2 regions of the Streptomyces sp. NPDC040610 genome follow, and region 2 is predicted to be linked to the other one. Evidence: riboswitches for the same ligand, from Rfam matches in the RefSeq annotation. Region 2 holds a riboswitch; the other holds the start of a gene.

Region 1 (4,003 bases), on a different contig from region 2:
CGGACTTGCCTGCGCGGGTGCAGCCAGAACGGTGACGGCTACCACAGTCGCTATTCCGGCGGCTATGATGGCAATAATGGTGCGTAAACGTCCCATGTTCCCTCCAGATATCGATTTCTGCGCTCGGCGCACGGATACATGGCCGAGCTCTGGGAATAGAGTTCCTGACACGACCGCGCCCTTTCGGTCTGCTACAGAATTCATGCAAACCCTGACCGAAGTTGAGAGCTCGAACAGGGAAATCGGCCCGCGACTCGGGGGCGCGCTGGCCGTGGTGCTTCATCAGCAGACTCGTATGGAGAAGTCGACAGGTCGCCTCAGTGGTTCCACTATGTCGTGAGCATCCCGAGCGGTCATTGCCCATCCGCGCAGCCCGTTTGCCGATTCGTGCACGAGCAAGCCCCCGGTGCGACGGGGCGTAGGTAGCGCAGAAGAGGCGGCACAGGAATCTGTTTCTGAGTCAGTCGGCCTCGTGCGCGTGGAGCCAGTGCCCATGGGTGCTAAGCCTTTCGGCTAGGCGAATGCGAGCGTCTGGGCCTTCGTGGCCTGGTGTCCGCGGTTGGCGGGTCTGTGTCTTGGGCCCGGCGGTGAAGTGGAGCCTGCTCTGTGTATCTGGCTGGCACGTAGGCTGGCCTGGGGATCAGTGGTCACTTGTCTCGGCGTGCTTCTGCGGTCTGAGGGCACAAAGTCCGGGTGGCGGTGGTGAGGGTAATCGGGGCAGGGCGAGGGAAGCGGGAGGCGGCGGCGTATGGGCATGGATGTTCTGCACTGGAGCGGATACTCGAGCGTGCCGTGGAAGAACGGCGGTGGTGTGACCCGCGAGGTCGCATCGGGTGCGATGCGAGTGTCGCTGGCCTCGGTGGAGCCCGTGGACGGTTTCGACTGGCGGGTGAGCGTCGCGGACGTGGGCACAGAAGGGCCCTTCTCTTCCTTTCCCGGGGTCGATCGCGTGATCACCTTGGTCGAAGGGGAAGGCATGGTCCTCACCGTGGACGGCACACGACAGCCGGTCGCGCTGTTGGCCCCGTTCTCCTTCTCCGGTGACGCAGCGACAGGCTGCGAGCTGAAGGCGGGCGCGGTCCGCGACTTGAACGTGATGACCCGCAGGGGCCGGGCGACGGCGCATGTGCAGATCCTCCCCGTCATCGGTGTGCGGGCGGTCACGGTGGCGTGCACTGTGGGTGAGATCGTCTTTGTCATGGCGGTCACCGGAGGGATCAGTGTCACTGCACCGGGCGCACCGGAGGCTGTGCTCGGCCGTCTCGACTGCGTACGTCACGAAGGGCCGGGAGCGCTGGCCCTGTGCGGCGATGGCATCGTGGCCGAGATCAGGATCGCCCCGGCGCGCTGACGGCCCCGGTGCGCCTGCAGTGCTGGCGTGCTGACCGTACGGACCGGCCCGTTGTCTTGTGCGGGTTTCTGGGTGGTGTGTGTCGGCGTTGGTTTCGGCTGGTGGTGCTGGTCTGATGGGTCTCCGGGATGCTCGTGATGTGGCGTCATGCGCTGCGGGTCGAAGGGCTGTTGGACCGCGTGGAGCGCCGATGGTCCGGGGAGAGCTGCGCATACAGGTGGCCGGTGCGTCCAGGGTGCACCCGGTAGTTGTGGCATCGCGCTCTCAGTCTTCCCGTTGGCCGGTTTTCCCTATTGGTTATTGGTCTGATGGGTCGCCAGATTCTCCGTCTTCTTCGTTCTTCGGTGGATTCGATGGGGTTGATGGGCCGTTAGGTTCTGCGCAGTCTTCTGTCGTCGATGCCTCGTCAATTTCTTCTGGCTGGGTCCGGGGGAACCATCCATGCGTAATGTCCGTCTTTGCGCTGAAAAGCTGCTCCTTCGGGCATTGGTGGCGTACGGGAAGTGTCGCCTGCATTGCGGAAAGTGGGTACGAAATAGCGTGCTCTGATCTGCCGTCGGGTCGTATTCCAGCCCGTATGCCGTCCGGTGAAATGAGTCACACGGGGAGGCGGTGGCTTCGGGGGCTGTAGAGCGCGCTTCCGTTCTGCGCAAAGAAGGTTGGAGTTTTTGATCAAAGAAGGTGAGGGGCGGCAGTCGTCAGGAATGGGGCTCGTTCATTCCTTCTTTGAATTCTGCTCTTGTTCCGTCCGGGTTTCCTCGCCTAACGTCACCGTCAATCCGGATGGAACGCCGAATCCTGCCGCTGTCCGGAAACCTTCCTACCCACTTACTTACGCACGGCAGGAGCGGGGGACCCAGGTAAGACGCCGGTCCGGATTCCGGAGCGGCTCGGGGTGAAGTCGCGCGCCGTGCGACCGGACATCTCCCGTCCGAACCCGACAGCTCACCTCGTAGGCGACGGAGAGGAATTCGTCATGCCTGCAAAGGGAAAGCACCGCCGCCCCAAGTCCAGCCCGCTCAGCCGGGGCATCGCTGCCGCAGGCACGGGCGGGGCCGTGCTCGCGCTGCCGGTGCTCGGCGCGGCCGACGCTGCCGCGGCGCAGTCCGGGACGGTCGCCCGGCCCGCCGCGGCGCCCAGGACGTACGTCGTCGAAGCGGGTGACTCTCTCTCCAAGATCGCCCGGGAGCACTCCCTGAGCGGCGGCTGGGAGAAGCTCTACCAGGACAACCGCGGCACTCTGGGCGGCGACCCGGGGATGATCCGACCCGGTCTCAAGCTCACCCTCGGTGCGAAGGGTCCGGCCGGGCGGGCGGATCGGTCCGAGCGTGACAGCGCGGTCGCCGCCGAGCCCGCCGTTGCCCCGGCGAAGAAGTCCTACACCAACGATCTTGACGGCTGGATCAAGGAGTCGCTCGACATCTTGGCGCAGCATGGCATCCCTGGTTCCTACGAGGGCATCCACCGCAACATCATGCGTGAGTCCTCTGGTGATCCTCTGGCCACCAACAATTGGGACTCCAACGCTGTCGCGGGAACGCCGTCCAAGGGGCTTCTGCAGGTCATCGACCCGACTTTTGCTGCCTACCGTCTGCCCGGGACGTCGTTGGACAGCTTCGACCCGGTCGCCAACATCACCGCTGCCTGTAACTACGCGGCCGACCGGTACGGGTCGATCGACAACGTCAACGGTCCGTACTAGACCCCTCGGCCTGGCTCGCCCGCCGTGAGTACCTGTTCCTGGGCTGGGGCGCAGGGCGCAGTCCTCCCTCGCCGCGCAGTTCGTGGTCTGCGCCGCGCGGTTCGTTCAGGGGTGAGGTGGTGATCGCGGCGCCGAAGGGGCGGGGGGTGGTGTTGAGCAGGTCGGCGGGGTTCTGGGATCGGGTGATGAGGTGGTGGTGCAGGGGTGTTGGCACGGGATGTGGGGCGCCTTCTTCAAGGGTCCATGGTCCGTCGTGGCGGCCGGCGGGGTCCGGAACGGGCGTACGGGCGGTGGTGGTTGGGCGTTGGGCTCGCCGCGGAGCTCCCGGCACCCCGGACGGTACGCCGCTCACATGTGGCCCGAGCCCGCCTCGAGGGGCCGTGTGGAGCGTGTCGGCGTCGCGGTGCCCTCTTGACCCCACTGCGGCGTCGCGGTTGCATGCTTGCGGTCCTCCGGTGAGGAACCGGGGGAGAAACCGTGTTCTGACTGGGGGGAAAATGAGCGGGAAGACGAGCCGGAGCGCTACCAGACGTGTCCGGGCCGGGCTGAGCACGGCGGTCGCGGTCTGTGCGGTCACCGTGCTGCTGGCCCAAGGCGCCGCGGCCGAGCCCTCACCCGCGTCCGGGCCCGCGGGCGGCCACGCGACCGGTGTCGAGAGGATCAGTGTCGCCGCCGACGGCACCCAGGCCGATGGCCATTCCTCCCACGCCTCGATCACGCCCGACGCACGCCACGTCGTCTTCTCCTCGTCGGCGAAGAACCTCACCCCCGACGGCACGACGGGAGACAGCCGGGTCTACGTCCGCGACCAGCAGACGCGGCAGCCCCGGCAGATGGGTGCCCTGCCCCCGCTCCAGCCCCCGGTGATCAGCGGTGACGGGCAGTACGTTGCCTATCCGGTGCAGTGGATGAACAACGTGCGGATCCGCCAGTACCAGGTGAGCACCGGC
Region 2 (4,003 bases):
GCGACGACCTGATCTCGGGCCTCATCCGCGCCTCCGACCACGGCGAGCACCTCACGGAGAACGAGGCCGCCGCGATGGCCTTCATCCTTCTCTTCGCCGGTTTCGAGACAACGGTCAACCTCATCGGGAACGGTACGTACGCACTGCTCACCCACCCCGGGCAGCGTGCCCTGCTGCAACAGTCCCTCACCGACGGGGACACCGGCCTCCTGGAGACCGGCGTCGAGGAACTGCTCCGCTTCGACGGGCCCGTGGAGCTGGCCACCTGGCGCTTCGCCACCGAACCGCTGCGCGTCGGCGGCCAGGACATCGCCGCGGGCGACCCCGTCCTCGTCGTCCTCGCCGCCGCCGACCGCGACCCGGCCCGCTTTCCCGACCCCGACCTCCTCGACCTGTCCCGGAGCGACAACCAGCACCTCGGATACGGCCACGGCATCCACTACTGCCTCGGCGCCCCGCTGGCCCGCCTGGAGGGCCAGACGGCGCTCGCGACGCTGCTCCGCAGGCTGCCCGACCTGCAACTCGCCGTCGATCCTGAGGAGTTGAGGTGGCGCGGCGGGCTCATCATGCGTGGCCTGCGGACCTTGCCGGTGACGTTCACGCCGCCCGGCCGCTGACGGGGGACCGGCACGTTCCTGACGTACCGTCAAGACTGTGACTTTCACGTGATCTGCGCTGCATCGACTTGTGACTGACGTTCGACTGCGGCTACGTTCACGACGGCTCGGCACCCCTTGGCACCACGTGTCGCAGCTGTTCTTGTCGTCGCTCGAAAGGCACGTGCATGCTCTCCGGCCAAGGCCGTCACCGCCGTCCCCGCCAGGCCCCGGCGATCGTCGTCGCGGCGGGCGTCACGGGATCCGCCATCGCCATCCCGCTGCTCGGCGCCACGGGCGCGCACGCGGCCGACGCCTCGACGTGGGACAAGGTCGCGGAGTGCGAGAGCGGCGGCGCGTGGAGCGCCAAGGGCGACGGGTACTACGGCGGCCTGCAGCTGACGCAGGAGACCTGGGAGAGCTACGGCGGCCTCGCGTACGCGCCGAGCGCCGACCAGGCGAGCCGCTCCCAGCAGATCGCCGTCGCCGACAAGGTCCTGGCCGACCAGGGCCCCGCCGCGTGGCCGAACTGCGGCCCGGCCGCGGGCCTCAGCAAGGGCGGCGCGGCCGCCGACGTCGACCCGGGCCTCCCGGTCGCCCCGTCGAAGCCCGCGGAGCCGTCCGACGGCGCCACGGACTCCAAGGGCGACAAGGACGGCGAGAAGGGCGAGAAGGGCGAGGGGAAGGACGGCAAGGGCGCCGAGGACTCCGCCGACGCGAAGGGTGAGGAGCGCGGCGCGGACGCCGAGGACGGAAAGTCCGAGGAGACCGGCAAGCACCGCAAGCCCGACAGCGACAGCTCGGCCGGCAAGAGTGACGAACGCGACAAGAGCAGACAGAGGGGCGAGAAGGGCTCGGCGGACGAGGACGGCAAGTCCGGCGACCGCGGCACCACTTCGCCCGACGCCGAGTCCGAAGCGGGCCGTGAGCCGTCGGGCGCCGACGACTCCGCGGAGGGCTCCGAGGACTCCTCCGGCCTTCCCTCGGGCCGCCACCGCGGCTCCAGTGCCGACGAGGCGGAGAAGGGCGGCGCGGGCTCCGCGGGCCGCCACGCGTCGCGCGGTGAAGGGCGCGACGCGCGTGACGCCCGTGACCCCGCGGGCACCTACACGGTCCGCTCCGGCGACAACCTCTCGCAGATCGCCGACCGGCACGACCTTGACGGCGGCTGGTCCACCCTCTACGCCGAGAACAAGCGGACCGTGGGCGGTGACCCGGATCTCATCCTCCCCGGTCAGCGACTCGACCTGAGCGAGGAACAGGCCGCGGAGGCGGACCGGAAGTAGGCCTTGCGGAGCGGAAATTGACTGGCAGTTCGCGGTGAATGTCCGGTTTAAAGACGGTGAGAGGCAAGTGAGAGATGGGTCTCAGAAGCCCTGATCGTCTTTGAAATTCCGGTGATTGCCTGTCTACGGTCGTGACCGCTCGCCACAGCGGGCCCCGCCGGTCGGTACGCCGAATCCTGCCAACGGCCGGACGGGAACAGTCGTCGCTTCGAGCGCCGAAGGCAGGAGCGGGGGACCCAAGGTAAGCGCCGGGCCCACGCGTTGAGCGGCCAGTGGCCGCACGACGCGCAGGACCGGCTAGGGGTGAAGTCGTACGGAAGCCGTACGGCCGGGCACTCACCCGCCCGAACCCGACAGCTCACCTCGCAGGCGTCGGTGAGGGGATCACTCCATGCTGCTTTCCGGCAAGGGCAAGCACCGTCGTCCGTCCAAGGCCACCCGCGCGGCCGCCGTCGTCGGTGTCACCGGCGCTGCCGTCGCCGCCCCGCTGATGGCCGCCGGTACCGCGAACGCCGCCACCGTCGACCAGTGGGACCGGGTCGCCCAGTGCGAGTCCGGCGGCAACTGGTCCATCAACACTGGCAACGGCTACTACGGCGGCGTGCAGTTCTCCGCCTCCACCTGGGCCGCTTACGGCGGTACGAAGTACGCGGCCACCGCCGACAAGGCCTCCAAGGCCCAGCAGATCGAGATCGCCGAGAAGGTCCTCGCGGGCCAGGGCAAGGGTGCCTGGCCGAGCTGTGGCGTGGGCCTCACCAGCGCCCCGTACAACGGCGGCGGTGCCGAGAAGCCGCAGCAGCAGACGCAGCCCCAGCAGCAGGCCAAGCCCCAGCAGCAGCCGCAGCAGCAGGCTCAGCCGCAGCAGCAGGCCAAGCCGCAGCCGAAGCCGCAGCAGGCCGCCCCGCAGACCGAGTCGAAGAAGACCGTCCAGACCCCGACCGGCAAGGTCGTGAAGAAGGGCGACGGCGAGTACAAGGTCAAGACGGGCGACACCCTGTCCAAGATCGCCGACGAGCACGACGTCAAGGGCGGCTGGCACAAGGTCTACAAGCTCAACGGCGACATCATCTCCGACGCCGACATGATCTACCCGGGCCAGCAGCTGCACCTCAGCTGAGGCTGAGCCCGACCCGCGCCTGTCCGGCCCGTCCGGACAGCGCCCCCGCTCCGTCCCGCGGAGCGCCCCCGTCCCCACGGGTCTCCCTCGCCCCGGTGCGCGTATCCCCCGTACGCACCGGGGCGAGGTGCTGTCCGGGGCGGCCCTGCCGGGTGCCCCGGCGGCTCCGAAGTACGCCCAGGGCGAAGCTACCGACCGGTAAGAACCTGTGGTTCCGTCCTGATTCCCAGGGAATTGGCCCGATGGCCGTCCCACGGGGCGGGCGGTCGGCTGGCCGAAGCTCCCGGGCCCGTTAGGCTCAGGAGACGCAGGGCCGATGAAGACCATGCAAGCCATGCGCAAGCCCGCGCCCCCAGTGGTGCACGCCATGCGCCCCTAGCGTCACATCCCAGAAGGAGATGCTCGTGCCGTCCATCGACGTCGTCGTAGCCCGGGAAATCCTGGACTCCCGAGGCAACCCCACGGTCGAGGTCGAGGTCGGCCTCGACGACGGGTCCACCGGCCGCGCCGCGGTTCCGTCCGGCGCCTCCACCGGCGCCTTCGAGGCCATCGAACTGCGTGACGGAGACGCCAACCGCTACGGCGGCAAGGGCGTCGAGAAGGCCGTTCTCGCCGTCATCGAGCAGATCGGCCCGGAGCTCGTCGGCTACGACGCCACCGAGCAGCGCCTGATCGACCAGGCGATGTTCGACCTCGACGCCACCGACAACAAGGGCTCGCTCGGCGCCAACGCCATCCTCGGCGTCTCCCTCGCCGTCGCCCACGCCGCCTCCGAGGCGAGCGACCTGCCGCTCTTCCGCTACCTGGGCGGCCCGAACGCGCACCTGCTGCCCGTTCCGATGATGAACATCCTGAACGGCGGGTCCCACGCGGACTCCAACGTCGACATTCAGGAGTTCATGATCGCCCCGATCGGCGCGGAGTCCTTCTCCGAGGCGCTGCGCTGGGGCGCCGAGGTCTACCACACGCTGAAGAAGGTCCTGAAGACCAAGGGTCTGTCGACC

What was found. A riboswitch is a leader RNA that binds a small molecule or an ion and turns the genes downstream of it on or off. The one in region 2 is predicted to bind cyclic di-AMP.
Region 1: it holds a riboswitch for cyclic di-AMP, as region 2 does, so the genes downstream of both, ACZ6AA_RS35690 (transglycosylase SLT domain-containing protein) here and ACZ6AA_RS20950 (transglycosylase family protein) in region 2, are expected to answer to the same signal.

What each region holds. Positions count from the first base shown of each region.
Region 1 is NZ_JBVIXA010000016.1:1,239-5,241, forward strand. Features, by position in the region: gene ACZ6AA_RS35680 (hypothetical protein) at 1-96, opposite strand, end outside; gene ACZ6AA_RS35685 (HutD/Ves family protein) at 755-1,351, shown strand; cyclic di-AMP (ydaO/yuaA leader) riboswitch at 2,167-2,325, shown strand; gene ACZ6AA_RS35690 (transglycosylase SLT domain-containing protein) at 2,328-3,053, shown strand; gene ACZ6AA_RS35695 (TolB family protein) at 3,551-4,003, shown strand, end outside.
Region 2 is NZ_JBVIXA010000005.1:495,578-499,580, forward strand. Features, by position in the region: gene ACZ6AA_RS20940 (cytochrome P450 family protein) at 1-617, shown strand, start outside; gene ACZ6AA_RS20945 (LysM peptidoglycan-binding domain-containing protein) at 785-1,882, shown strand; cyclic di-AMP (ydaO/yuaA leader) riboswitch at 2,086-2,269, shown strand; gene ACZ6AA_RS20950 (transglycosylase family protein) at 2,274-2,999, shown strand; gene eno (phosphopyruvate hydratase) at 3,398-4,003, shown strand, end outside.